DNA from 2 places in the Sessilibacter sp. MAH1 genome. Region 1 is predicted to be linked to the other one. Evidence: predicted binding sites of a transcription regulator. Region 1 holds the regulator's gene; the other holds the start of a gene.
What was found. The regulator sigma-54, encoded in region 1, starts transcription at its own class of promoters, with help from an activator protein. The targets are predictions, from matches to a motif close to TGGCACANNNNTTGCNNT.
Positions count from the first base shown of each region.

Region 2: a site for sigma-54 is predicted at 2,095-2,112, ahead of ACYQ28_RS11975 (flagellar hook-length control protein FliK). Genes of this name have one in related genera too.

Region 1 covers NZ_BAAGIC010000015.1:75,766-90,948, reverse strand. Annotated here, with positions in the region: gene zapE (cell division protein ZapE) at 1-225, opposite strand, end outside; gene ACYQ28_RS14740 (Z-ring associated ZapG family protein) at 616-1,116, shown strand; gene ACYQ28_RS14735 (S1C family serine protease) at 1,428-2,576, shown strand; gene hisD (histidinol dehydrogenase) at 2,615-3,925, opposite strand; gene hisG (ATP phosphoribosyltransferase) at 3,984-4,622, opposite strand; gene murA (UDP-N-acetylglucosamine 1-carboxyvinyltransferase) at 4,698-5,960, opposite strand; gene ACYQ28_RS14715 (BolA family protein) at 5,994-6,239, opposite strand; gene ACYQ28_RS14710 (MlaC/ttg2D family ABC transporter substrate-binding protein) at 6,606-7,313, opposite strand; gene ACYQ28_RS14705 (calcium/sodium antiporter) at 7,551-8,525, shown strand; gene ACYQ28_RS14700 (KpsF/GutQ family sugar-phosphate isomerase) at 8,657-9,628, shown strand; gene kdsC (3-deoxy-manno-octulosonate-8-phosphatase KdsC) at 9,686-10,237, shown strand; gene lptC (LPS export ABC transporter periplasmic protein LptC) at 10,319-10,927, shown strand; gene lptA (lipopolysaccharide transport periplasmic protein LptA) at 10,905-11,465, shown strand; gene lptB (LPS export ABC transporter ATP-binding protein) at 11,510-12,235, shown strand; gene ACYQ28_RS14675 (RNA polymerase factor sigma-54) at 12,619-14,220, shown strand; gene hpf (ribosome hibernation-promoting factor, HPF/YfiA family) at 14,319-14,609, shown strand; gene ptsN (PTS IIA-like nitrogen regulatory protein PtsN) at 14,612-15,061, shown strand; gene rapZ (RNase adapter RapZ) at 15,085-15,183, shown strand, end outside.
Region 2 covers NZ_BAAGIC010000011.1:27,753-42,935, reverse strand. Annotated here, with positions in the region: gene ACYQ28_RS11980 (flagellar basal body-associated FliL family protein) at 1-233, opposite strand, end outside; gene ACYQ28_RS11975 (flagellar hook-length control protein FliK) at 735-2,015, opposite strand; gene ACYQ28_RS11970 (Hpt domain-containing protein) at 2,453-2,848, opposite strand; gene ACYQ28_RS11965 (TIGR01777 family oxidoreductase) at 2,871-3,767, opposite strand; gene ACYQ28_RS11960 (flagellar export protein FliJ) at 4,330-4,767, opposite strand; gene fliI (flagellar protein export ATPase FliI) at 5,106-6,437, opposite strand; gene ACYQ28_RS11950 (FliH/SctL family protein) at 6,471-7,364, opposite strand; gene fliG (flagellar motor switch protein FliG) at 7,380-8,399, opposite strand; gene fliF (flagellar basal-body MS-ring/collar protein FliF) at 8,392-10,050, opposite strand; gene fliE (flagellar hook-basal body complex protein FliE) at 10,096-10,458, opposite strand; gene ACYQ28_RS11930 (methyl-accepting chemotaxis protein) at 10,941-13,148, shown strand; gene ACYQ28_RS11925 (alpha/beta fold hydrolase) at 13,519-14,181, opposite strand; gene ppsA (phosphoenolpyruvate synthase) at 14,318-15,183, opposite strand, start outside.

The DNA.
Region 1 (15,183 bases):
GACACCGCCCCAGAAATACAGGCCACGAACGGGAGTGACCGGTTTGCGATTCGCTTTAAACCATTTATTGAGCAAAGAAGTCTTTGGATTAGCCTGCTCAATGGCAAGAATCAGCTGATCGTGCAAATTTTGAAGATGCTTTACCGCCATCTCTTGAGCAGGGTCATAATTGAAATCATCACGCTCTAAATCACGCTGATAACGAGCAAGAGGAGTATTCTCCATTATCTACACCATACATCTGTTGTTAATTGAAATATTAGGAGAAAGCCCTCACCTATCACCTCATACAATGGCGACAAGGATTTTTAGAAAATGGATTATACCAAAGCGTATTTTCCAAACACCATTTAGAAAATATTCTTTGGCGCTCATTTATTGTTTTAAACAGAACCAATTAAGAGCGTAAAATTTGTGATTGAAACAACGATTCGCGGTTTTTTCTTTCTTTGCAAACCCTTATTCGTTTCTGGCTTTGGTAGTCAATGGTAATCTAATACACCCATGTAGACAGATTACATCGAACCTACAAAGTCTATTTTTCGCGTAGAATTAACTCTACGAAAGAAGTTTTCAGCGCTTAGCTGAACGATTTTAAACCTGCAGGAGCTTCATGTGTATTCTCTATCCGTCTTAATTATTGTCAGTATCGTTTGCTTGGTTCTTGGAGGTGTTGCTGGATACTTCGCGGGCAGACTCTTTAGCACTGATAAAAAAGGCTTCCGAGCCATGGAAGCTCGTGCCAACCAAGCCGAAGAGCAATTAAAACAGTTTCAAAATGACGTTACCGAACACTTCAAAGAAACCTCTGTATTAGTTAACAAGCTCACTGAAAACTACAAAGATGTACACGAGCATTTGGCAGCTGGCGCGATTAAACTTGCCAACGCCGATATTGGCAGAGATTTACTCGATAGTGCATCAAAGCAATGGGCTCAGTCAGACCATCATCGTGACCTTTTAGCCGATGAAACACAGGTTCAGCCACCACGAGACTGGGCGCCTAATAATGGCACTCTCAGTGAATCATTTGGACTTGAATCCTCATCGGAGATCGACTCAACTCTATCGGATAAAGAAGGCGAAATCATCGATCAAAAAACAAGCAAAATTTGATCGCTCAAGGTACTTGCTGGCAGCTCTGATTAACTCCGCCATGCTTAAATCAAAGAGAAGAAATTGACAACACGATTTCCAGTTTCTTAACAATTTCAATTACTTATTGTTCTTGGAATTAGCGGCACATACTCGTGTCACCAGAAACTCTTGGTTAATCAGATTTTTCTATACTAGAAAGATCTACAGAGTAGACGAAAATAAACTCGCTCTGCTCTGTGATATAGTGGTTTATACCGTTAGATAAGCTACTTACAGATTGTTTTCATCGGTAAACGCCGACTACGCAACCAGGTAATGCTAAAAGCGCAATGAAAAAAATTATCGACTATCTCATATGGCCCGCCTTTACAGGCCTACTCGCTGCTGCCATTGCGATTTTCGCGTCGCCTTCGCTTACTAAAACCGACTCGGACAACGATAAGCTCAATAGAGTTGTTAGCGCCGTTAATCCTTATGAAGGATGGAGCGGCCCAGCATCTTACTCATTTGCCGTAAAAACTGCTGCGCCATCGGTTGTTAATATTTACGCCAGAAAACTCCCAAGTAAACGCCGTTATCCTTTTATTGACGACCCTCTTTTCCGACATTATTTCAACAATGCAAACAACCTAATGCAGCGCAGACTTCAGTCCGCGTTGGGCTCAGGCGTGATTGTTAGTGATGACGGCTACATTCTTACCAATAACCACGTCATTGATGATGCCGTGGAAATTGTCGTATTGGTTCACGATGGTCGAGAGGCCTTGGCCGAAGTTGTTGGTCGCGATACAGAAACGGATCTTGCGGTATTAAAAGTTGATTTAGACAGACTCACCCCAGCCACACTTGGAGAGCCTGCCAAAGCGAATATTGGTGATGTGGTGCTGGCCATCGGCAACCCTTTTGGCGTTGGCCAGACGGTAACTCAAGGAATCATCAGTGCCACAGGTCGCTACGGGTTAGATTTAAGTAACTATGAAAATTACATCCAAACGGATGCTGCGATCAATCCCGGCAATTCAGGCGGCGCACTTGTAGATGTTAACGGAGCACTACTCGGTATTAACACCGCCATTCTTGACGACGGCAACCCATCGGTGGGGATCAGTTTTGCTATTCCAGCAGACCAAGCCATGCAAGTGATGCGCAATCTTGTTGAAAACGGTCGCGTAATACGAGGCTGGCTTGGTATCGAAGCTCAACCATTAAACCCTCAAATTGCGGACTCTATGGGTTTAGGCGGTAATGGTGTCGTAGTTGTGGGAGTTTATAAAAATGGACCAGCGCATATTGCCGGCCTAAAACCGGGTGACATCATTACCCATATTGATGATGCGCCTGTAGGTAATGGCCGCAATGGGATGAATCAGATTGCCGGTAAAAAACCGAATGAAGCCGTACTTGTAGATCTTATTCGTAATGGCCAGCATTTCAGACTGTCGGCATTACTTGCCGAGAAACCGGTCATATCCAGCTAAAACTCAATCGCTGTTAGCTGGATATGACCGCAACCGCATTATTTTTTAATGCGATATTCCGCCGATCTAGCATGAGCTTCTAAATACTCACCTCGGGCCAAAACCGAAGCTACCTTGCCTAAATCAGAGGCGCCCTGTTCAGAGCAGTAAATTATCGAGCTGCGCTTTTGAAAATCATAAACGCCTAAAGGCGAAGAGAAACGCGCCGTACCCGATGTTGGCAGAACATGGTTAGGGCCCGCACAATAATCACCCAGAGCCTCTGCTGTGTAGCGCCCCATAAATATGGCGCCAGCATGTCGAATACTCGGCAACCATTGCTCTGGATCTTCTACCGACAACTCCAAGTGCTCTGGGGCTATGTGATTGGTGATCTCAATTGCTTCTTCTAGTGAAGAGACAGCAATCAGCGCACCGCGCGATTGCAAAGAGGTTTTTACAATCTCTTTTCGATCTAGAGTAGGTAACAGCTTTTTGATGCTTTGCTCCACTTGAAGCAAGAAATCTGCATCGGGAGAGATAAGTATTGATTGTGCCATTTCATCGTGCTCAGCCTGCGAGAACAAATCCATTGCTATCCAGTCGGGATCAGTCTTGCCGTCACACACCACAAGAATTTCTGAAGGGCCGGCAATCATATCAATAGCAACCTGGCCAAACACAGCACGCTTAGCGCAAGCCACAAATACATTACCTGGGCCAACGATCTTATCAACTTTGGGCACAAGCTCGGTACCATAAGCCAAAGCTGCAACAGCCTGAGCCCCACCAATAGCAAAGACCCGATCTACTCCGGCAATAGCAGCCGCCGCCAAAACAAGATCACTGATCTCACCGTCTGGCGTAGGAACTACCATGATGACATTTTCAACACCTGCAACTTTTGCAGGCATGACATTCATTAAAACTGAAGAAGGGTAGCTTGCCTTACCGCCAGGAACATAGACACCTACGGTGTCTAGGGGCGTAATTTTTTGCCCAAGAACGGTTCCGTCAGCTTCGATGTACTGCCAAGAACTTTGTGCTTGATGTTTATGATATTGCTCTACACGATCTGCGGCTTGTTGCAGAGCCTCGCGCGCATCGACCGAAATTCGCGCCAATGCTTCTTCTAATTGCTGTCTGGTGATTTCCAAATCGGAAGCATTTTCAGGCGTCCAACGATCAAACTTTTGCGTGTAAGCAACCAAAGCTTGATCACCATCTCGGCGAACGGTGGCGATAATGTCATCGACAACACGAGTTACATCATGATCTGAAACCAAGTCCACATACAGCAGAGCGTCTAGATCTGCTTGAAAGTTAACATCTTGAGAATTCAGTTTTTTGATCAATAAATCTTGTGTCATCACATACTCTTTATAGAAATACAACTAAGAAGAAAGTGGGTTTTAATCCTGGGGCACATTATTTGTCACGCAAAGCAACAGCAGACGCAACCTTTTCGATAATCGAACTGATCGCTGCGTGCTTCATTTTCATAGAAGCCTTATTAACGATCAGCCGAGAGCTGATATCCGCAATGTGCTCTCTGGGCTCTAAACCATTAGCACGAAGTGTATTACCCGTATCAACAATATCTACGATTTCATCGGCCAAACCAATAATCGGCGCAAGCTCCATAGCACCGTAAAGCTTAATAATATCTACCTGCTGAGCTTTTTCTGCGTAGTATTTTTTTGCGACGTTCACAAACTTAGTTGCGACCTTAATGCGACCTTTTGGCGTCTCACGACCCTTAATACCTGCCGTCATCAACTGACAACGAGCAATGCCTAAATCGAGAGGTTCATAAATACCATTGCCACCATGCTCTAGCAGCATATCCTTACCAGAAACGCCAATATCAGCGGCGCCAAATTCAACATAAGTGGTAACATCTACGCCTCGTAACACAACAAAACGTACACCTGGCTGATTGCTTTCAAAGGTTAATTTGCGACTTTTTTCAATATCTTCAAGGGGATATAAATCAGCGGCCGCCAGCAATGGCAAGGTTTCTTCTAAAATTCGCCCTTTGGTAAGGGCTATGGTTAACTCTGTCATGGTACTTTTTTAATGCTTTGCCAGAAAAAACTGGGAATGATTGGATTTCGCCGAGGCGAATTATTAAGCAGATGCCTAACCCGGCACCCTGCGAATATTAGCGCCCAGCAATTGCAGTTTTTCTTCAATACATTCATAACCACGATCAATGTGGTAAATACGATCTACCAACGTCTCGCCTTCGGCAATCATGCCGGCAATCACTAGACTCGCCGATGCGCGCAAATCAGAAGCCATAACCGGAGCAGCTTTTAAGGATTCTACACCGGTAACAATGGCGGTATTTCCCTCTAAACGAATATTCGCGCCCATTCGATTCAATTCGTGGATCTGAATCAGTCGGTTTTCAAAGATCGTTTCTGTAACCGAGCCAACACCTTCAGCGATGGTATTCATTGCTAAAAATTGTGCCTGCATATCGGTTGGAAATGCTGGATATGGGGCCGTTCTTAAGCTTACCGCTTTTGGACGATTACCTTTCATGTCCAATTCAATCCAGTTATCGCCACAACTGATACTGGCGCCAGCCTCTTCAAGCTTTAGCAAAACGGACTCAAGAATTTTTTCATTGGTATCTTTAAGTTTTACACGGCCGCGACTAGCCGCTGCCGCCACTAAATAGGTGCCAGTCTCTATGCGGTCGGGCATAACATCAAAATGACAACCTTTGAGACTGTCAACGCCGGTAATAACTAAAGTATCCGTACCGATACCTTCAATTTGCGCGCCCATTGCGACCAAACACTTGGCCAAATCAACAACTTCGGGCTCGCGGGCGGCGTTTTCAAGAATGGTGGTGCCTTCGGCCAAGGTAGCCGCCATCATAAGATTTTCGGTTCCACCAACAGTTACTATGTCCATGAAAAAGTGAATACCTTTTAACCGGCCATTGCAACGAGCGCGAATGTAACCTTGGTCAACCTCAATGGTTGCACCCATGGCTTCAAGGCCACGCAAATGAATGTCAACCGGACGGCTTCCGATCGCACAACCACCAGGGAAGGAAACATTGGCCTGACCAAAGCGGCTCAACATTGGCCCTAACACCAAAATCGACGCTCGCATGGTACGAACCAATTCATAAGGTGCGGTAAAGTCGGTGATGGTGCTGTTATCAACCTCTACCGTCAGTTTCTCATCAATGGTTACCCCAACACCCATGCAACGCAGCAAAGCAAGCATTGTCGTTACGTCGTGTAGGTGCGGTAAATTGCCCACATGCATCGGTTCATCGGCCAACAAAGTAGCTGCCAGAATCGGTAGTGCTGAGTTTTTCGAACCAGAAATTCGAATTTCACCATTGAGCGAGCTGCCACCTTTGATGATTAACTTATCCATAGAGAGTTGCCAACGTAAATAGAGGATCGAAAACTACGAGTTTTGTGCTTGCCATTGATCAGGCGTGAAGGTCTTCATATTGAGGGCATGAATGCTGCCGGATTTGAAATACTCGTCTAACACACCGTAAACCAATTGCTGCTTTTTCACTGGGTTTAAGCCCGCAAAGGCTGGACTGACGATAACGGCATTAACATTAGAACCAGATACTTCAACTACGGCTTCTGCTTGATCAATGCCCTGCTCTAACTTCTGCTTAATTTCTTCGGCTTGAATCATTGTGTTCACTTTTGCTACAAATTTGTTAATTGGAGTGAGCTAGCCACGCCAGCTCACAATCTAACCGCTTCTTGGCGAAAAAGGCCCGCTATTCTAAAGAAGACAGACTCTAAATTCACCCAAATTCGATTTAATTTCTAAGATAAAACTCCAATCTCCAGCATACTCTCAACCACCGTATGTTACAGAGATTTCTCGGCACAAACGTCAACACGCCAGACAATTAGAGTTATAAGAGAGACAACAAGAATAGAACGTGAAATCAAACGACAATAATACGAAGAGAAATTTGTAGGAGAGAAACCTTAATAACTCTGTGCAAAGTGGCTAATTCCCACTTTGCACAGAACAGAAAATCAGCGATGACTAGACGTCCCAGTTATCGATGACTTTTTTTACATCGCCATCATTTTGTTTTAGGGCGACTCTAAATTGATCCCTAAAAGTAACACCAAGATTGATGCCATTGATGTTCATGTTCCGCAATACCCACTGGCCGGATTTATTCACAGCCATGGTGTAAGTAACCAGACTCGTACCGGTAGGAGCCTCCACTTTTTGGCGAACCGTGACGTTGCGCTGACCTTCAATACTGTTCTCTGGCGGGATCACCTCAACATTGAAGTCTGAAAAGCTGGTCATACCTTTCGCATAGGTACTGATCAAATTTTGCTTAAATACAGATGCAAAACGGTCGAACTCTTCACGCGAAATAGATCGAGCGTTATCAACACCCATGACGTTCAGAGCGATAAAATTAAAATCCACCACCTCGGTTAACAAAGCATCAAGCTGACTGGACAGGGTTGCCTGATCGTATTGTGGATCATTTTGAGATTTATGAATCATTGCTAATACCGATTCAGTCACCGACTTAACCACGTCGTGCGCACTTACTTCATCGGCATTATGTGCAATTGAAAGATTCACCTTGGAAGCTTTGTCTACAGCTTCCGCGCTATCGATTTTCACAGATGCATCCGCAGCGTTCTCTTGCGCAAAGACAGAACATGAGCCCGCGCTTAAAACCAAGGCAGAAGCTAAAAAAAGAGGTTTAAAATTTAATTTATTCATTGTTAGAAATACTCCCATGCGAACCTTGATACGCCGAGCAAGTCATTTGCTATGAGCCCAAGTTCAATACGCCGCGATGATAACGACTTAGCACCGTGCGAACAATCGTATAAATCGGTGCTCAAAGTGACAAAGACTGAATGAGACTATACCATTGCCGACCATTTCGCCTAATCTGACCACGAACTCTACGAAAAGGTTGCGCTAAATTGCGTTTTCATGAACAAGGATTAAAAAATGCCTGATATTTGGATTGCCTGGGGAGCCATTTTACTCGGCTTTGTGGGGCTTGTATGGAGCGCGGATCGATTTGTAGAAGGAAGCGCGGCTTTCGCCGAAAATCTAGGTTTATCCAAATTAGTCATTGGTTTAACTATTGTCTCCTTGGGTACATCAGCACCAGAAATTGTTGTTTCTGTTAGCGCGTCGTTAAAAGATGAAGGGCAACTTGCCATTGGCAACGCGCTGGGTTCTAACCTAGCCAACATCGGAATGGTACTCGCGGCAACCGCTTTGATTTCACCCATACCTATTTTCAGACATATTTTAACGCAAGAACTGCCCATTCTTCTGGTGGTGACTGCGCTTGCGGGTCTGTTCCTGTTCGACGCAAAACTCGAAGTCTATGAAGGCATCATATTGGCCGCAACGGTCGTGCCTCTGATCAGCTGGATGATCATTAGCAAAAAAAATCATCATTCTCCCGAGGAAGAAGAAACTGAAATTGAATCTATGCCGAACAGCAAAGCAATTATGTGGTTTGTCATTGGCCTAGCATTATTGATTGGCAGTTCAGAGGTTTTAGTTTGGGGAGCCACCACCGCAGCCACACATTTTGGTGTTAGCCCGCTAATTATTGGTTTAACCATCGTCGCTATCGGCACCAGCTTGCCAGAATTGGCTGCATCGGTAATGAGCGCCATCAGAGGTCACCACGACATTGCGCTTGGCAACGTGGTTGGCTCAAATATATTTAACATTCTCGCGGTTATGTCTGTACCCGGAATTTTGGGTCCGTTAAGTATGGATGCCGAGGTATTCAATCGCGATTATTTAGCCATGGCAGCCATCACGGTATTTTTAGCGGTAGTGCTGATCATTGACTATGCCATTGCGTCCAAAAAACACGGCTCTGGAAAACTCGGTCGAATCATTGGCGCATTGCTATTAGCCGCTTATGTCACCTACTGCGTTTCCTTATTTACCGTATAACATTACAGAGACTCTCGGTTAAACCATCCTGGTTTAATTAAAGAGTTCTAGATCACAACGCAGTGAAATCCATTTTTCGTTGTTAGTGATTGTTGAGTTTTTAAGTTTTAAAAAAGAGAGAATTATTTTCCATGTCACCCACTTCACTTGTTGATGCCGGAAAAAGAACCGTCAGAATGGAATGCGAAGCTGTCGCAAAACTCGAAGCCCGCATTGATGATAGCTTCGAAAAAGCGTGTGAATTAATCCTATCTGTACAAGGTCGAGTTATTGTGACAGGCATGGGAAAATCAGGCCACATAGGTCGCAAAATTGCAGCAACTCTCGCCAGCACAGGCACACCAGCATTCTTTGTTCACCCTGGCGAAGCAAGCCACGGTGATTTGGGAATGATCACACCAACAGACGTTGTCATTGCTATATCCAACTCCGGCAAATCCGCTGAGGTATTAACACTCCTGCCGTTATTTAAACGCATGGATATACCCCTAATCAGCATGACGGGAAATCCAGAGTCGCCTCTGGCAACCGCCGCTGATGCTCATTTAGATATTTCTGTCGAGACAGAAGCCTGTCCTCTAGATTTAGCGCCAACCTCCAGCACCACGGTAACCCTAGTGATGGGCGATGCACTGGCGGTTGCGTTACTAGAGGCGAGAGGATTCAGCGCCGAAGACTTTGCCTTTTCTCATCCCGGTGGCGCACTCGGTCGCAAGCTTTTGCTCAAGGTTGAAAACATCATGCACAAAGGCGACGAAATTCCCGTGGTATTAACAACCACACCAGTAACACAAGCCCTTGTTGTTATGACTGAAAAAGGTCTCGGCATTACCACAGTTGCCGATACCGAAGGTGCTCTTTGCGGAGTATTTACCGACGGCGATTTACGCAGACATGTTGATCTCGGCACCAACTTGTCAACGGCAGTGATGAGCCAAGTCATGACGCCTAAACCGCAAACCGTTTCGCCAAATATGTTGGCTGCCGAAGCGTTACACCTTATGGAAACCCGAAAAATTACCGCGGTAATTGTCTCTGACGAACATCAAAAACTGGTTGGAATTCTGCACTTGCACGACATACTACGCGCGGGCGTGATTTGAATAACCAAAGTTGAACCGCCTAATCGCGCCACCGTTAACTCAATAGCTAAAGTAATTATGACCTCTACCTGCCTGAAAGAATTGTCGACAAAATTAAAAGAAAATATCCAACAAATAAAACTATTGCTTCTAGACGTAGACGGCGTTTTAACCGATGGCAAACTGTATTTCGGTAACGATGGTAACGAATACAAAGCATTTAACACGCTAGATGGTCACGGTATAAAAATCTTGCAAAAATCGGGTGTTAAGGTTGGCATTATAACGGGACGTAAAAGTGCTTTGGTTGAAAAACGAGCCAGAGATCTCGGCATCGAAATTTTAGTTCAAGGCAGAGAAGACAAGTACACCGCACTAAAAGAAATACTGGCTGAACATAATTTTGCACTCAACCAAGTTGCATTTATTGGCGATGATTACCCGGACTTAACCGTTATGACTAAGGTAGGTTTTGCGGTAACCGTGGCAAATGCTTTACCCGCCATGGTTGAACATGCGCACTGGCAAACAACTCGTAATGGTGGCGAAGGCGCGGTTAGAGAAACTTGCGATCTTATTATGCAGGTGCAAGGCACTTTTGATGCTGCATTAAGTCCTTATCTCCAGTAAGGTAGAGTTTGTAAACCAACAGTTTCCAGTCATTAGCAACATGCAATAACGCCCACTCGCTTAAAGTTATCCACAGTAGCCGTGTTAAAAAAAATCTTAACAACTTCCATCATTGCAGGCCTGTTTGTGCTTGTCATACTACTGTGGGAAAACCCTGAAATTACTCAGACTAAACCCGCCACTGAAACACAATCGCAGGCGCCAGTGGCAATTATACAAAATTCCAAAACTCGCCAATTCGACGCAACAGGTCGGCTACAGTATCTATTAGTTGTCGATAAGGCCGAGCAATACCTAAGATATAACGCACAAAACCGCCCGCTCGAAGCCAAACGAGGCTACACCGACTTAAGCAATCCTTTCCTGACGCTGTTTTCCGAACAACCCAATCAAACTCCCTGGAAAATCACCGCCGATCATGGGCGAGCAGAAAATAATGGCTCATTGATTACACTTTGGGGAAATGTGGTGGTCAGAAAAGACTTAGAGACCGGTGGAGAATATCGACTCACAACCGATAAATTGGACGTAAAACCTGTCGAACAAATCGCTGAATCAGAAAGTCCTGTGTCCATTACCAGCCCTGAAGGCATTGCCGACTCTGTTGGTATGCGTCTGAACATGATTACCAACATAACCGAACTACTTTCTCAAGTTACAGGCATTTATGAAACTCAACCTGCACCGTAAAAACGAAAGCGCCCAGCCACAACCATTCGCCTCGGCAGTAAAAATGGTCGTGGTTGTTATTGGATTATTGTTATCAATCAATACCGCCGTGGCATTGCCAAGCGACAGCGATCAACCCATCAATATTGACGCCGACAGAGCTGAGCGAAATGACAAAACCGGAGTAACCATTTTCTCTGGCAACGCCAAACTCAAACAAGGCACCTTGGTAATCGTCGCAGATACAATCACCATTCATCATAAACCCGAAGGCGTAGAAAGTATTACAGCGACAGGAAATCCAGCAACGCTTGAACAAAAACCCAAAATCGACAAACCCACGGTTAAAGCCGAAGCTAAACGCATTCACTACTCTGTCATCAATGAGAAAATCAAACTGTCCGTAAATGCGCAAATTGATCAGGGCGACGGCTCGAAAATCAACAGCGATACCATCGATTACGACCTTAAAGACTCCTATGCCGTAGCGTCGGGTGAGAATCGAGTGAAGTTGATTATTCAACCTCAAAATAAAGACACCACAAACACCAACCAATAAACCTTGTTGAATCTTTCAATTAATCACTACCAGCACTAAGAGTTATGAGTCGACTGAGCGCTAAAAATTTGGCCAAAAGCTACGGATCGAGACAAATCGTATCCGACGTTTCATTTTCTGTGTCAACGGGAGAAGTTGTTGGCTTACTCGGCCCAAATGGTGCGGGAAAGACCACGTGTTTTTACATGATTGCAGGAATTGTTAAAGCCGATCACGGCAGCGTTTGGATCGACAACGAAGACATTACCAATCTTCCCATGCATGGCCGCGCCAGACGCGGACTTGGCTATCTCCCACAAGAAGCATCGGTATTTAGAAAGCTATCGGTCAAAGACAATATTTTAGCAATCTTAGAGACTCGATCCGATTTATCTGCAACAGATCGCAAAGACCGAGCGCAACAACTTTTAGAAGAATTTCACATCACCCACGTACAAGACAGCCAAGGCATCGCCCTATCCGGTGGTGAGCGTCGTCGCGTCGAAATTGCTCGCGCGCTAGCGACAGAACCACGCTTTATCCTCCTTGACGAACCCTTTGCCGGCGTGGACCCAAAATCCGTCGGTGATATCAAGCAAATTATTGAACACCTTCAATCACGAGGAATTGGCGTACTCATTACCGACCACAACGTTCGCGAGACCTTAGATATCTGCGAGAAAGCCTATATTGTGGGCGGCGGGTTTATCATTGCCGAAGGCGACGCTGAGACGGTTTTATCCAACCAAAAAGTAAGAGACACTTATTTGGGTGAAGGCTTTAAGCTCTAAATTGAGCCGCCACCTCAACCGACCCTCAATAAAACAACAAAAGCCTCGACACCTATCAAAGAACCCACAGAAAGACTCTTTTTTAGCCTACAAGACCACCCAAAAGACATTTTAGGCGACATTAAAAAACCGCTTTACCTTGCTGTTGAAATAGGCGAACATTGGTCTTACTGTTAAGTGATCAACAAGTAATCCCCTCCGCTAAAGCACTCGCTGTTCTTTTATTTTTCCCCTCAAAACATTTATTTAAAGAAAATTCAAGGTTGGGCATATTTTTTGCTTAATAGATGTTGCAAAAACGCCCCTTTCAAGTCTACACTGACACTAAGCTTGATCAGAATCAGCTCCGATTCTGACACCGTTTTTGGAAGTAGTGTCAAGTTATGAAACAATCATTACAGCTAAAAATGGGTCAACAATTAACGATGACCCCTCAGTTGCAGCAAGCCATTCGCCTGCTACAACTCTCAACGCTCGATCTTCAACAAGAGATTCAAGAAGCTCTTGAGTCTAATCCCATGCTCGAAGTTAGCGAATCCGATGACTCTCACCTTGATAGCGGTGAGTCCGGCGACAACAGCGAACAACCCAACGAAATTTCCGACAACTTCAGCGAAGAAAAAGTTACCGCAACCGCATCCGAATCCGAATCCGATTCTGGCGACGCCCAAGAAGGCGAATGGCAGGAAAACATTCCCGAGGATTTACCCGTTGATACCCAGTGGGACGACATTTACCAAGGCAGTAGCAACTCTTCCTCGTCATCAGCCGTAGAACGAGACGACAGCTTTTTCGACAGCCAAATCGACAACACCGAGACCCTTCAAGAATACTTACTGTGGCAATTGAATCTGACTCCGATGTCAGAAACCGATCGAACCATTGCTTTAGCAATCATAGACTCGGTAGAGCCCAGCGGTTTGCTCTCAAGCAGTATCGAGGAGATTTTTCACGGCCTACGCGGTGACTGGCGTGAGAATGACGAAGATGCCGAACAAGAAAGCGGTGAGCTTGAAGCTTCTGAACCTCTAAACGAAGACGCAGATACAGACGAAGACCTAAGCCTCGACGAAGTGATTGCGGTTCAACACCGACTTCAACTGTTTGATCCTATCGGCTCTTGCAGCGTCGATTTGTCTGAATGTTTGATGGTACAACTCAATCAATACGCCAAAGAAACACCCGGACTGGAAACCGCCAAGGCGGTAGTTGCAGAGCATCTAGCGTTACTTGGCAGTCGTGACTACAAACAGTTAATGCGTAAATGTCGCGTTAAAGAGCCCGAACTCAAAGTTGCGATCGATTTAATTCAGGAATTAACACCTCATCCCGGCGCTACTATCGGCAGCAGCGATACCAGTTATATCGTTCCCGATGTTTTTGTGAGCAAGCAAGAAGGTCGCTGGATCGTAGAGCTGAACCCAGAAATAGCCCCTAAAATTCGCATCAACAACAATTACGCCAGTCTTGTAAAGCGTGCCGATAGCAGTGAAGACAACACCTTCTTGCGAGATAATTTACAAGAAGCACGCTGGTTCTTGAAAAGTTTACAAAGCCGCAACGAGACTCTACTGAAGGTTGCAAGCTGCATTGTTGAAAAACAACAGGGCTTTTTGGATTTCGGCCCAGAATCCATGAAACCTCTAGTACTTCACGACATTGCCGAAGACGTAGGCATGCATGAGTCGACAATTTCACGGGTAACAACGCAAAAATACATGCACACGCCTCAAGGCATCTTTGAGTTAAAATACTTTTTCTCAAGCCACGTCAGCACAGACAATGGCGGCGAATGCTCTTCAACCGCAATACGTGCCATTATCAAAAAGCTGGTTGCCGCAGAAGACGCTCGCAAACCCTTAAGCGACAGCAAAATTACCGCGTTACTGGCAGACCAAGGCATTCAAGTCGCCCGAAGAACCATTGCGAAATATCGCGAATCCTTGGGTATTCCAGCCTCGAACGAACGTAAAAGACTGGTCTGACCAACCATGACTCGGTGATCTCGACCCTAATTCATACCCGATTACACGGGTTTAAAACCTGTGTAATCAATGACTTAACTCTGACATGAGGAATAACAATGACTCTTAGCATCAGTGGGCACCACGTCGAAGTCACCGACTCTATTCGAAATTATGTTGAAACTAAATTTGAAAAACTCGGCAAACACAACCCGCAAATCACTACAATCAATGTTGTATTAAGGGTTGAAAAACAAAGACAAAAAGCAGAAGCTTCCGTACACATAAGTGGCAAAGATATATTTGCCGAGAGTGAATCTGACGATCTGTATATTGCCATCGATGAAATGGCCGTAAAATTAGATCGGCAATTGCTCAAACATAAAGAGAAAGCAACCAGCCACCGTTGATTATGGACCTCTCCAGCATTCTTACTCCCAGCCGCGTTAAATGTGGCTTGGAGGGATCAAGTAAAAAGCGAACATTAGAAAATGTCGCGCAATTCATTACTAAAGGATTCCCAGTTCTTGACGCTGATGAGCTCTTTCGCCGCCTGATGGCCCGCGAAAGACTCGGCTCGACCGGAATCGGGCAAGGAATTGCGATTCCGCATTGCCGACTGGAAAACTGTACCGGCGTCATGGGAGCGTTATTTAAACTTAATACGCCATTGGACTTTGACGCCATCGATGACGCGCCCGTAGATCTGATCTTTACGCTGCTAGTCCCCGAGGAAGCGGATGACTCCCACCTTAAAACTCTGGCGAAAATCGCTGAGGTTTTGTCCCAAACCGAGCTGGTAAAAAAATTGCGCAACTGCAAAAGTGATGAAGAGTTGTACCAAGTTATTACCCAGCAGTAATCTTTCGTTTCGCGGAGCATAAAATGGAGTTGGTCATTGTTAGCGGCAGATCAGGCTCAGGCATCAGCAGTGCTTTACGTGCGCTGGAAGACGCCGGAATGATTTGTATCGACAACTTTCCA
Region 2 (15,183 bases), on a different contig from region 1:
GGATTTAATGGAAAATATACCGCTGGCATTTTCGTTTCCTCCATGGACTTTTCTTCCATGGCGGCATCATCAGCCTCTTCAACAGCCGGAGGATCTTCCTTGAATATAGTCAATACTGCGACGGTTCCGCCAACAGAAACCGAAATTAAAATTAAAGCGCCAACAATTAATAGAATGAGTTTCTTTTTTCCACCGCCGCTGGATTCTTCTGCTGCCTGTTCTTCGTCAGCCATGTCAAGATCTCGTCATTTTTTTGTAGTTAATGCTGTAGATTTAGAATCAGCAAAGGCTATGCCTGAATAACACGATGCTGAATAATCGCGCCTTCACTGGTGTAGCACAGGTTTGAGGATTTTCAAGAATTGTTAAATAGAAACGTCTGATGAATTCGTTCGTGAATAATGCAGAAAAAGTAAAAAAAGAAAAAAACAATTAAAAGCGCGATTTGAAATTTTTCGCACGCTCAAACACTTACCCTACTCAGAACAGACGACACATTCTTGTGCCGCCGAGCGTTTTAAATGAATTTAGGTTTTGAATACAGTATTTTTAATGGCGGTTAGAGCAAAATATGTTTAGCCAACAACACCAAAATCGCAAGAAAAAACTATTTAGTTACAGAGCCAATAGTTAATGGCTTAAAAAGATATCGTTCTATTAAGCAGTCGTAAGAAAGCCCTGATTAATTCTTCCATAATTTAATCAGAGCTATTCAAAAGTGATTAAAACGCAAATTAAGCGTAGCTATCTACCAAACGGGTATGAGTATTCACAGGTGTTACGTGGGTGACTTCCGTATTTTCTTCAATACCGCCAGAATTCACTAGATTGTCATTTTCTGCCCGGTTATTACTCTCTTGACGTTGCTCCTGATTAGACTGACCAGAAATATTAACATCCACTAAGTTTAAACCTTCCTGGGAAAAAAGTTCTCTCAAGCGGTTAGCCGTTTGATCCAATGTATCGCGTACTTGCGAAGAGTGACTGTTAAAACTGACTTGAGCTTGATCGTTATGTACAACAATTCTAGCTTGTAATGGGCCTAGCTCCGGTGGATCCAGTTGAATTTCGGCCTCTGATAATCCTTGGCTCGCCAACCATAAAACTTTTTCGGCAACATCCGCTCCCCAAGCGGGAGAAGTTATGCCATGCCCAATAAATAAACCGGTTGTCGTGGGTGTTGATCTAAGCGCATCTGACGGATTTAATACACCACTGATCTGACCGTTAATATATTGGCTTACTTTATTGTCAATTGGATTAAGCGTATCGATTTCCGTAGAGTTATTCAAACCCGCAAGATTAAGCAGACTATCAAATTTTGCAGAAAACTTGCTGTTTTGCGCATTATTATCCAATACATCTGCATTTAAATCTGAATCTAACGCTAGGCCGTTTAATTCATAGTCACCTTGACTTACGTTCAACAACGCAGATTTATTCAAACCATTTGAGGCATTTAGACTATTTTTAGATATCAAGCTTTCTGATTGCAATAAGTTTGAATATGCAGACAATCCACCAAACCCAGACTGCTCAAGCAATTCCGCACCGGTTGTTAATTGGCCTAAACCGCCTGTGCTTGATGTCGCTATTAATAATGGCGATTGGCCCTCAAGTTCACCATCTAGATGTAAATCTGAAATAAACGCTTCTACCAGTGGTGATTGCGACGTTGCCAAAGTTGACGATGTTGGCTCCAATGAATTCTCTTCGCTTAGCTCAGAGCTAGTATCGCTCGTGTTTTGAAAGCCGTCTGCGCGCGAATTATTTTCGGTATTTTCAGACGTTGCCGAATCTCGATCAGCACTGTTGTTTTTGCTGGAAATTCTTTCGTCGGTGGAATCCTTATTGTTAGAGGATAATTTTTTGGTTTCGTTATTTCGATTTGTTTCGTCAAAAACCTGCTCAAACGATTTATCGTCATTTGAACGGAGCTCTGATCGAGAATTACTATTGGCAGATACCTCAAATTTATCGGATTTAACGACCAGAGCATTGATTCCAGATGTCATACGGCCACCTATGTTAAGAGAGGCAATTGTTTGCCTCTAAATTTAATACGCAAGTGATAAGTAAATTCATGGAGGACACTAAGCAAATGAGGAGCCAAACTCACACTCAGTGATTAAAAATGATCAGCCAGCGAAAATTTGCGCGTTTTGTTAATTGCAGATAGATAACTATTATGGCAAGAAGCCTATTTATTGAGACGCATACAACAAGCCGATGTAATCACTAGAATTACAGGGATCTTTGAATTTAGAAAAAATCAGAGTGAGTTCGACGAAATCTAAAGTTTTCAGCGAAACAGAGATGTGATCAATTTCAACCACTGTGAGTGTTTAAAATTGCAAAGGAATCAGAAATTGCATTTTTAATTGCAATGGTCTGATTAAAACATGACAAGATTAATCAGAGTTCCCTAAATATATTGGGAGATTATTCAACATTAAATGGGATTGTTTGCAAGCAAGAGATCTATTTCTTTAAGCAGTGGTTCTTTCAATTCTAATAACGCACTCAAATAAAACGTTACCCTATCTTCTAACTGACGCAACGAATGTGCATCGGCATCAACAGATTCAAGACGACGTACACACAGTTCTTCAATATGCTGGCATATATCAATAAGGCGCATAACACCAACATTGCCGCTACTACCTTTTAAGCTGTGCACGGTTTTTTTCAATAATAAGGTTTCGCCAGCTGCTTTTGATGATTCGATAGTTTGGAATTTATCAAGAACATCGTCACGATAGGTTTGTAAAAGTGCCGGAAAATCTTCCTCCATAATTTCGCGAAGACTGGCTAGTGTATATTGATCAAAAAATTGCAAAGCATTCATAGCAAATGTTATAACCCAAAGCTCATGACTTTTTACCCACCAGCGCCTGAAGGGCAGTTTTTATATAAGGGTAATCAAATTTAAAGCCCTGTTGTTGTAATCGGGCTGGTAAAATGTTCTGACTGTCAAATAATAGCTGATGAGCTTCACCAAGGGTAAATTTCATTACAATTTTAGGAACTCGTAAAAACCCCGGACGCTTTAGGGTAACCGCCAGAGATTGTGAAAACTCTGAATTTGTCACCGGATTTGGAGCAACCATATTGAATGGACCTTCGCTCTGACTCGAATTGAGCAAGAAGTCTATCGCTTTAACCATGTCGGATACATGAATCCAAGACATGTATTGTTGACCATCACCAAGAGGCCCGCCCAAACCTAACTTAAATGCCGGTAGCATTTGTTGTAAGGCGCCGCCGTCGCGACCCAGTACAATACCGGTACGTAATAAAATCAAACGTGTATCGGTAATGGTACGAGCGATTTTTTCCCAATCAAGGCACAACTGTTGCGCAAAATCGTCTTCGCGAATACTCAACTCGTTACTTTCGTCTATTTTACCAACGCCGGTATCGCCGTATATGCCGATTGCTGACCCAGACAGAAAAACCTTAGGTTTATTCGTAGTAACGGTAAATAAAGTACAAAGCTGTTGTGTGGTATTTAATCGACTGGTACGAATTTTTTGCTTGTACTCTTCAGTCCAGCGTTTGCCAACAATGGGCGCTCCGGCTAGGTTTATTACCGCATCAAAATTATTTAGGTCAGTTAACTTGCTAAGATCGGTAATGGTTTGAACATTGTCAGGCAAATGTTTAGGTGGACGATTATGGATAAGTACTGTGTATTGGTATTGAGTGTATTGCTGTATAAAATGTCGGCCAATAAAGCCGGTGCCACCAGTGATTAATATATTCATACTGTCAGTTATCTACCACTCATTATAATTGTGCCGAGAATATCAAACTCTTCATTTATATCTTATTAAAATAGGCATTAACAGTTAAAAAATTGAGAACTTCGTAAAAAAATATGCGCAACAGGAAGATATACGTAAAAAAACGACATTTAGTTTGATGGTTTTGGGAATTAAAAATGGTTCACGCGTGAGATAATAGAAAACGCTCGGTTAATCGGAATTTTCTATAGGAAACTCTGAATAACCGAGAGTTTCTAGCAACACAAGCAAGGATGCGTCGCCAATTTCAAGAACGGTAAGTGATTGAAATTGTAAATAGATTGGAAAGAATTTGGAAATTGTACGTTCAATTTCTTTTCTTTGATTAAATTATGGATGCGTTAATCGGAGGTTCTTATAGGAAACTCTGATTAACCTAGAGTTTCTCGCGACACAAGGATGTGTCGCCAATTTCAAGAACGGTAAGTGATTGAAATGGTGAAGAAATTGGAAATCGCATTTTCTATTTCTGCCCTCTGATTAAATCATGGATGAGTTAATTAGAGGTTCCTATAGTACAAAATTAAGAGTTTTTATCGTGGTAACGTATTCCAGAAAGCTCATCTAACAATTTTTGCGTTCTAAGATCATCGGCTTTAGTTAGATCTTGTTTGATAGACTCAATCAGCTCTTCAATTTTAAGGCGTTTATGATGAAGTTTTGACCAATGACGCTCAGCCTTTACGGTCTGTTGTTCAATAATGGTTAAGTTTGCCTGCTGAGAATCCCGTAAATCAGTGAGCTGTTTTAAATAAGCGCGTTTGTTGACCAAATCCTGAATTGAGCCACCAGTGGTATTATCTAATTGATTGCGAAAATTTAAATAATAAGCTTCTATGGTCTTTTGTTGGTTTAAGTGACTCATAAGATGTTTTTTTTGCTCGTTATAAAGTTGCGCCGCTTTATTTTCGGCCTGTTCTGCCATTTTCAATAATAGAATAAATCGATCTAATTTTGACATAAATAACAACTAAATACGCGTGCAAAAAACTTGTTTATTGTGAATTATGTATCAAGAATACATTAATGAAAACTTTGATTAATTTCATAATAAGCTAGTGAAAGCCTGCTTATCTAAGTATCAGTTTCTGTAGATAACTTAAAAAATAAATCATTTAAAAAACGGAACAATTTAGAGTAGGAAACTCTGATTAACCAGAATTTCTCGCCACACAAGGACCTGTCGCCAATTTCAAGAACGGTAAGTGATTGAAATTGAGAAGAAATTGGAAATCGCATTGTCAATTTCTGTTCTCTAATTAAATCATGGATGAGTTAATCAGAGGTGCCAATAATAGGTCAGGACGCCATTAACTGCGATAACATTGTCATTGAATGTTCATAAGTAATATTAGTCTGAACAGTTTGAATAATAAATTCTCTTAGTTGTGGTCGAATTTTAATGGCTAAATCAATGGTTGCGTCGGCGCCATGGGTGTATGCACCAATGCTGATTAAATCTTTATTTTGTCGATACACAGATAATAAATGCTTAAATTTTTGCGCCGCCGCTAATTGAGATTGTGTAACAATGTTTGGCATAACTCGGCTAATGGATGCTTCGATATCAATCGCCGGATATTGTCCTTCTTCGGCTAAAGATCGCGATAACACAATATGTCCATCCAAAATTGCTCTGGCGCTATCCGCTATGGGGTCTTGTAAATCATCGCCTTCTGTTAAAACCGTGTAGATTGCGGTAATAGAACCTCCACCTTCGTCGGCATTACCGGCCCGCTCAACCAATTGTGGTAGTTTCGAAAATACCGACGGTGGATAGCCTTTGGTAGCAGGAGGTTCTCCCGTTGCTAAACCAATTTCACGCTGTGCTTGCGCGTAGCGCGTCAATGAATCCATAAGCAATAATACATTTTTACCTTGATCGCGATAATATTCGGCAACCCGAGTGGCTAATTGCGTGGCTCTTAATCGCATTAACGGTGGATCATCTGCCGGAGACGCAACTACCACAGAACGTGCTTTACCCACTTCACCCAAATTGTTCTCAATAAATTCTTTTACTTCACGACCGCGTTCGCCGATTAAACCAACCACAACGACATCGGCTTGTGTAAATCGTGTCATCATGCCAAGCAGAACACTTTTACCAACGCCACTGCCAGCAAATAAACCAATACGTTGACCTCTACCAATGGTTAGTAATGCATTAATGGCTTTTATACCAACGTCTAAAGGATCTTTAATGACTGCGCGCGATAGAGGATTAATTAATTTCGCCTCAAAATCAACGTATTCCGATACCGGCCACATGGGTTTACCGTCTAAAGGCTGACCGAGTCCATTAATGACTCTGCCTAGTATTTCTGGGCCAATTTTGATTCCCATTCGGTGAGGTAAAGGCACAACTTTAGCACCCGGTTTTAATCCCGAGAGACTGTCTATGGGCATTAAAAATGTTTTACCTTCAGAAAAGCCTACAACTTCTGCTTCTATTTTACGATTTTCATCAACAATAATTTCACATTGTTGACCGAGATTAGCACTAATGCCAACGGCTTCAATGGTGGTGCCAACAACGCGAATTAATTTACCAACCGCAACGGGTATTCTCGGTGCGATGTGTTTGGGTTGAAACGATTGGAGTTGATTTAAAAGCGTTGAATATACCATCTTAAACACCATCACTTTTTAACATAAAACCACTTAATGACTGGCAAATTCTTTATTCAGAAATTTTTCGATGGTATCGTTAATACGGGTTTCCACCGTTGAATCCACACTACTGTCTTCGGTTATTATACGGCAGCCGCCCGCTGTTATTTTTTCATCGGCGACTAAATTCCAAGATTTATGCTCACTCCGCTCGGCAATAAACGTTAAATCACCCGGATTAACTAATATTGTTTTAGCTTGTTTACTGTCGCCAATAATTTGTAGCGACTCCTCAATTAAATCGGTAAGTGCAGTATTTGGTATGCTAAGTTCTTTGCGAGTTATATTGGTTACCAGTGTAACAACCGTATTTAGCAGTGTTTGTAATATAGCGTCTTCTTGTTGACTTAAAGATTGGGAGAGATTTTCGGTAAGAGTTTTTAGCGCATTACAGCTTTTTTCAATGTCTGGTTGGTATTGGTCGTCGATTTGTTTTTTTCCACTTTCTAAACCGTGTGCTTCGCCTTTTTCAAATCCTTTTTGATACGCATCCAACTCTACGCTGCGTCTTAATTCCTCCAACTCTTGAGCGCTGGGAATTTTCAACTCGTTGTCGTCAACGTCTTCAACAGATTCTTCTACTTCGTCACCATCTTCAACCAATTCGTCCTGTGAAGAAATTAGAGAATCTTCGGAATTATCGAGTTTTTCGTCGCCGGGCGCTTTGACTTCAGAGTTAGGGGCAAGCCCACCTTTTTTCTCTGATAATGAAGATTTTTTTGCAGATTCTTTTTTATTAATTCTTTGCTTAACTTTTTGCAAGTTATAAATTACATGATGTGTTTCGGAATCAAACTCAGGAGCATTCCACGCATCCCATACCGCACTGTTTGTTTCAAGTGAAACAACTTCTTTACTGGCCTTGGACTTATCACTGTTTGGCACTGGTATTTTTCATCCTTACAACATTTGCTCACCGCCAGCGCCAAGATTAATTTCTCCCGCGTCGGCCATGCGTCTTGCAATGATTAAAATTTCTTTTTGTGCATTTTCAACTTCTGATAATTTAACAGGACCCTTAGCGTCTAAATCGTCACGCAGTAGTTCTGCGGCGCGTTTTGACATGTTATTGAATATTTTCTCTTTAAGTACATCATCTGCACCTTTAAGAGCAATAATAAGAATATCCGACGACACTTCTCGCAACAAAGATTGAATACCTTTGTCATCGACATCTACAAGATTATCGAAGACAAACATTAAATCTTGAATTTGTGTACCTAAGTCTTCATCAACCTCGGTGATAGATTCAAGTAGTTCGTTAGCCATGCTACTGTCAAGATTGTTAACAATTTCTGCGGCAACTTTAACGCCACCCATGGTTTTAGTTTGCGAACCGGCGCTACCGGAAAATTGTTTTTCGAGAATATTATTTAATTCTTGCAAGGCGCTGGGTTGTACCGTATCTAATGCCGCCACACGCATCATGATATCCATACGCACATTTTCTTTAAAATACGACAAGATTTCGGCGGATTGGTCAGCGTCTAAATACGCTATAACAATGGCTTGAATTTGTGGATGCTCGTTGCGAATAATATCGGCAACGGAGCGTGCTTCCATCCATTTTAAAGTATCTAAACCGGTGGTATTACCACCTAATAAAATCCGATCAATTAAACCGTTGGCTTTGTCTTCGCCTAAAGCCGTCACCAACATATTGCGAATATAACCATCGGCACCCATACCAAGTCCGGTTAGGGTTCTTACTTCGGTAAGAAAATTCGATAATACTGCTTCAACTTCTGCCTGTTGAACATTACTTAGTTGGCTCATTGCTGTGCCAAGTTTTTGTACTTCTTTAGGACCCAGGTGTTTTAAAATTTCTGCGGCATCGGCCTCGCCTAAGCTCATCAATAAAACGGCAGCCTGTTCTAGTTTGGTTCGGTTACTTTCCGCTGGGACTTTGGCATCAGCCATCTTCGTTAATCCAACCTTTAATTACTAAGGCAACACGTCCGGCATCTTCGGCAATAATTCCACGAATTGCGTTGAGTTGTTGTTCAAAATTCTCATCGGGACTGGGTAATGCCAGAGCATCACCACCGGTTAAAGTCACGGTTTCATCAGACAATGCGTCAAAGGCTTCAAGACCGGAGGCTTCGAGCGCAGCTAATTCTCTCGCCTCTTCTTCTTGTTTGGCTTTTAGACCAGAACCGGCCAAACTTTTTAATACAGGTCGTAATAATCCTAATAATAAAGCAAGAATAATTAATAACCCGACGACTTGTTTCGCAATACCCAGGAACCAAGGTTGCTCCCATATGGGAAGTTCATAACTCACTTCGTCGCGAATACCGGAGAAGGGACTGTTAATTACATTAACGCTATCGCCTCGTACCGCCGAAAAACCAATGCTATCGCGTACCAGTATAGTTAATCTTTCCAGTTCTTCTTGAGTCCAAGGTTGTGATTGCACTTCTCCAGTTTCTGCGTTAACAATATTTTTATCGTCAACAACCACGGCTACTGTTAAGCGCTTTACCTTGCCTAATTGATGTCGGGTGTAGCTTATGGTCCGATCTAATTCAAAATTACGCGTTGCTTGTTTACGAGTATTACTGGGTGGCGTTTGTTGGGTTGGGTCTTGTGGATTTGCTTGCTCTGGCGCTTGGGCATCGCCCGGCGGTTGATTACTTAATGCCCCCGGAATTCCAGCAATAATTTCTGAGCCAACACGCTGTTCATCAAGTGTTTGTTCACTGCGTACTGCACCTAAGTCTGGGTTGTAAATTTCATCGGCTTGTTCAATTTCGGTAAAATCAACGTCTGCGCTAATTTCTGCACGATAATTTCCGCTACCCACCAACGGATTTAAAATACCATTAACGCGGGCAATTAAATCGTTTTCAAGCTCACGGGTGTATTCCCGTTGACGAGCAGCCTCAACCAGTTCTGCCATTTCTTCACCGGTTGTTAATAAATTACCCTTTTGATCAACAACAGTTACGTCATCTAATTGTAATTCCGGAATGCTCGAAGCAACTAAATTAGCAATGGCTTTTACTTGTTCGTGTTTTAATCCTCTGCCCGGAAATAGCTCCAAAAAGACCGACGCCGTCGGTTTTCTGGCGTTGCGAACAAAGACCGATTCTTTAGGAATGGCTAAATGGACACGCGCAGCCCTAACGCTGTTAATGCTGGTGATTGTTTTCGCAAGTTCACCTTCTAGGCTGCGTTTGTAGCGAGCACCTTCCATAAATTGGCTAGTGCCCAAAGGTTGTTCTTGATCCAATAATTCAAAGCCAACCGATGCTTCACCGGGAATGCCCGCCTCGGCGAGTTTTAAACGTGCTTTGTGTACATCGTCTGCCGCAACCAACAGGGCGCTGGTGTTGGGATCGACCTTAAAGCGAATGTCGTTATATTCTAATATTTCCACCACTTCCGCAGAGTCTAAGCGATCTAAACTGCCATACAGCGGGCGAAAATCTTCTTTTTGCGTCCACAATACCACCGCAAAACCAATGGCGACGCTTGCCGCCAAGCCGACCATAAGACCAGCTTGGCGAATTAAATTTAAATTATTGAACCCTTCTAATAAATTATTAGATGCGGGCGAACTGTTCATTGACGCGCTTGTAGTTTCTGCCATTTCAAATACTCACATCACCGCTTAAATGGCCATATTCATAATTTCTTGATAAGCCTCAACAACCTTATTACGAACTTGTAAGGTTGCCTGAAAACCGATTTTAGCCTTTTCGCTTGCGATCATTACATCGGCAATGTCTACCGACTCGTCACCCATTGCATAAGCGTTTGATAAGGCTCCTGATTGATGTTGTAAACTGTTTACAGAATCAATTGCTTGGGCAAAAAGCTCATTAAATGCAGGGGCCTGTGCTTGATTAACCGAAGTGACACTGTCTTTAACGTCTAAGGCTACGTGATTAATATCTGGGACTTGCACCTGTGAGCGCATGTCTCGCATGTTAACCAGCAACTGTTGAATATCAGGTCGATTAGAAACATTCACAGTAAAAACCTTCCTCGTAAGTATCACTAAAATGATCAATTCATTGACGTGAATCTGCCAATAAACTGTCAATTCACCACTACTGACAGAAAGAGCACAATTTGGGCCATTCAAATGATCGATGTTTCTCTCTTAGAAGGGCTTATTAATTTGAAGCCATCAACAACTCGAATGGCAGAGTTAAAGAATTAAATAACGGTTAGAAATTAAAAATGTAATACCTCGAAAATGGTAATATCCGTTTTTGCCCGCCGACCAAACCAGAAATACAGTAATGGAATATGCCATGATTTCTTTATGGCAACCAATACGAATATAAATAATCAATCTACACTTAATTGAATGGCTATAGACAGCATGGACTATAGAAATCTAATAAAAAATTAATAATAAATATTCGCCTATAAAGCGGCACATAGATTGGTTTTATTACGAGTAAAATAATGATTCTTAAAAAACGATTGATGTTGTGGAGTTGTTTAATGGGCATAGTGCCCTGTTTTGTTATTGGCTTTACTGCTTTATGGATAAGTAGCCAAGCTCTTGAAGAAACGTCGTTCGCACACTTAGAAGCTGTGCGTGAAGAGAAAAAATCTTCAGTAAATCGATATTTAAACTCGATATTTTCTCAAGTTTCTTTAATGACCAAAGACCCATTTATTATAGAAGAATCGGCTCATATTATTGAGGCCTACAATCGTTTCATTAACGATTTAGATAACAAGGCCGGGAGTATTGACGAAGCTCGGCGACGTCTCGAAAAAAACTATCAAGATAATTTTTTGCCAGAATTTAAACGTCAAAACCCTTCAGAAATATTGCCAAAAGTCAGCGATTTACTTGGTAAACTTGACGATAAAGGCATTCTGCTCCAAGACGCTTATATAGCGCAAAATTCAAATCCACTCGGTCATAAAGATCTTTTAGCTAAAAGTGCTCTTTATCCTGTGTACGATCAGGTTCATGCTCGCCTTCATCCTAGTTTGAGTGAAGTACGTGCGGAATTGGAGTACTACGATATTTTTATCGTTCATCCAAAATCTGGCGACATTGTTTATACGGTCTTTAAAGAAATTGACTTTGCAACTTCGCTAAAATCAGGTCCCTATGCGCAAAGTGGTCTTGGAGACGCTTTTCGTCTAGCAATGAACAATAAACGCGATCAAAATCCTGTAATTCAAGACTTTTCTCATTATTTACCATCTTATAACGCACCGACTGGATTTGTTGCGCAACCAATATTTAATCAATCCGAAATGGTTGCAGTATTAATTGTTCAATTTCCGCTCAGTAGACTTAATGCCATTATGCAAGAACGGCCAGGTATGGGAGAGACGGGTGAAAGCTATCTGGTGGGTTCTGACAGACTCATGCGTTCGGATTCTTATTTTGATCCTAAAAGCCATTCGGTTATTGCGTCGTTCGCGAATCCAACATTAGGCTCTGTAAATACCGATGCGGTTACGCGAGCAATCAACGGCGAAACCGGATTGGATATCATCATTGACTACAACGGTAACCTGGTATTATCGGCCTACTCGCCTTTAAACGTTGCAGGCTTAAATTGGGTTATTTTATCGGAAATAGATAAATCCGAAGCTTTTGCTCATAGCTATTTACTGACTAACATTTCTGTGGCTATTTTAGCAATAGCACTTGTGGTAATTATTATTGCTTCTAATTTTTTAGCAAAATCAATTACCAAACCCTTGGGAGGCGAACCCGAAGAATTGGTAAAAATCGCAGACTTGGTTGCACGAGGTAACTTAGCCTATGCCTTTGATAAAAATGCTGCACCCAACAGTATATACAGCTCTATGGCAACCATGAGTAACCATTTAAGAGAGTTAGTGGGCAAAATATTAGATTCCGCAACCGGGCAAGCAGCCGCATCCGATCAACTCGCGCAAATTACGGTATCAACAACATCTAATTTTCATGCCCAAAATAAAGGTACCGCGCAAATAGCAGATGCTATTGGAAAAATGAATGAAACTGTGGTTGAAGTTTCGGACAATACACAAAAAGCGGTTACTATTGTTCGTGATGCAAAACAAGAATTAGAACACAGTGTTGATGAAGTTTTTCAAACCACGCGCGATATGCGCGAAGTGGCTAATTTTTTAAATCAAACACAAGCGACTTCAAGCCAGCTCACAGAACGCGTCAACAATATTACTGTGGTTGTGAATACCATTAGAGGCATTGCCGAACAAACCAATTTATTGGCGTTAAATGCGGCCATAGAAGCAGCCCGAGCCGGTGAACAAGGCCGAGGATTTGCGGTGGTTGCCGATGAAGTTCGAAGCCTTGCCAAAAACACTCGCGAAGAAACAGAAACCATTGCCAGTATTGTGGAGGCGTTACAAAAAGTCTCGTCTCAAACCGGGCAAGTGGTATCTAGTAGTGTGACACAAGCAAATGCAGTATCGGAACGAGCACAGCATACGGTAGAAAGTTTACGCAAAGTAGTTTCATCGGTTGAACACATAAATTCGATGATTTCGCAAATTGCCACAGCAACTGAACAACAATCTACAGTATCTGAAAATATCAGCCAAAGTGTAAATACCGTGCATAGTAAATCCGCCGAAGCAAGCCAAGCAATTGATGAAATTTCTTCGGCAACGGAAGAATTAGCCGAAAGAGCTAATTTACTTCAGGAATTAACCAAACGTTTTAAGCTGTAGGAATCTCTGAGTAAGTCATTCTTAATTTAATTAATGAGTCTACATCGGTAAAGCAACTTAATGTTTATACGTGCTTTTATTTATTAAGATTGGAATTAGCAACATATTTTTGTTTTTATGTCTTATGTCGTAAAAACCATTTAAATCGCAGTTAACTTTTTAATAGTAATGATTTTTCAACCGAGTAAACTGCACATAAAATCTAAAATACTACTTTAGGAACCTCTGATTAACTCATCCATGATTTAATCAGAGGACAGAAATTGAAAATGCGATTTCCAATTTCTTCACAATTTCAATCACTTACCGTTCTTGAAATTGGCGACACATCCTTGTGTCGCGAGAAACTCTAGGTTAATCAGAGTTTCCTTTAGCTTTTCTGGTGCTTAAAACTTCCGGTTTTTAAAAAAGCTAGAACCTGCTCAATAACCATAGGTTTGTTCATCATAAAACCGTGACTTACGGGTAAACAAATATGATCCGCTTCACCTGTAATTCGTGTGCTTGCAACCGTTACTTTACCGTCGTTAGGTTCTGGCAAAAATTTTTCTAGATACCAACCTTTATTAAGAGTTCCGGCAACAATACCCAGTTTAAAATTTACCGGGCCAAGTTGCGCTAAGTATCCATCAGGCTTAGTTTCTAGCTGTAAACCAGCAGGCCCATTTATAAAGGTAAAAGCGGGTAACCAACCGAGTTTATCGACTATTTCGCTGCCATGATTTGGCGGGCCAAGCATCACTACCCTATCAAGATTCTCGATGGTGTGTTTGCGCAAATATTCTCTGACTAAAATACCGCCCAATGAATGGGTTACAAAACTGATTGGTGCGTCTTTTGGGCATTCTTTTAACGCGTTAGGAATTGCGATTTCTGCTAAATCTTCAATTTTATAATGACGAGAAGGATAACTCTGATTAATAACCCGATATCCTTCTTGCTTAAGATGTTTTTCTAATAATTTAAAACAACGCGCGGTTCGCCCTAAGCCATGCAATAAAATAACAACGCGCTGTAACTCTAAGTTTTCCATAAGTTTGTGTTTTTAATCGATTAACTGATAATTATGAACATACCACTTAGAATTAGTGTTCTTCAATTATTAAATGACTCGCCAAAAACTAAAAAACCCGCACAAGGCGGGTTTTTTTAAGCTTATTAAACAACAATTACTTGCTGTTTTCGGCTAGGAACATCCAAGTTTCTTGAACGGTATCTGGTGTTAAAGAAACAGAAGTAATTTTTTGTTCCATTAACCATTTGGCAAGATCTGGATGGTCTGATGGGCCTTGACCACAAATACCTACGTATTTGCCCTGTGCACGACACGCATCAATAGCCATTTTAAGCATTTTCTTAACGGCTTCGTTACGTTCATCGAACAAGTGTGCAATCAAGCCAGAATCACGATCAAGACCAAGGGTTAGCTGAGTCATGTCGTTTGAACCGATTGAGAAACCATCGAAGTACTCAAGGAATTGATCGGCTAACAAGGCGTTAGAAGGCAATTCACACATCATGATGAGTTTTAAGCCATCTTCACCGCGCTTCAAACCGTTATCAGCAAGAATTTGCTCAACGGCTTGGGCTTCGCTCAAGGTACGTACGAATGGAATCATCAACCATACGTTTTCAAGACCGAGTTCGTTACGAACTTTTTTCATGGCTTTGCATTCAAGCTCGAAACAATCGCGGAAGCTTTCTGCAACGTAGCGTGAAGCACCACGGAAACCGATCATTGGGTTTTCTTCTTCTGGCTCGTACTGACGACCACCAACAAGGTTTGCGTATTCGTTCGATTTAAAGTCAGACATACGAACGATAACTTTGTTGGGGTAGAAAGACGCGGCAATAGTTGCAACGCCTTCGACGATTTTCTCGATGTAGAAATCAACCGGCGATGGATAACCAGAGGTCATTGCATCGATGGTTTTCTTCAATTCATCGGTTTGAGCATCGTAATTTAATAACGCTTTAGGGTGAATGCCGATTTGACGGTTAATGATGAACTCTAAACGCGCCAAGCCAACACCTT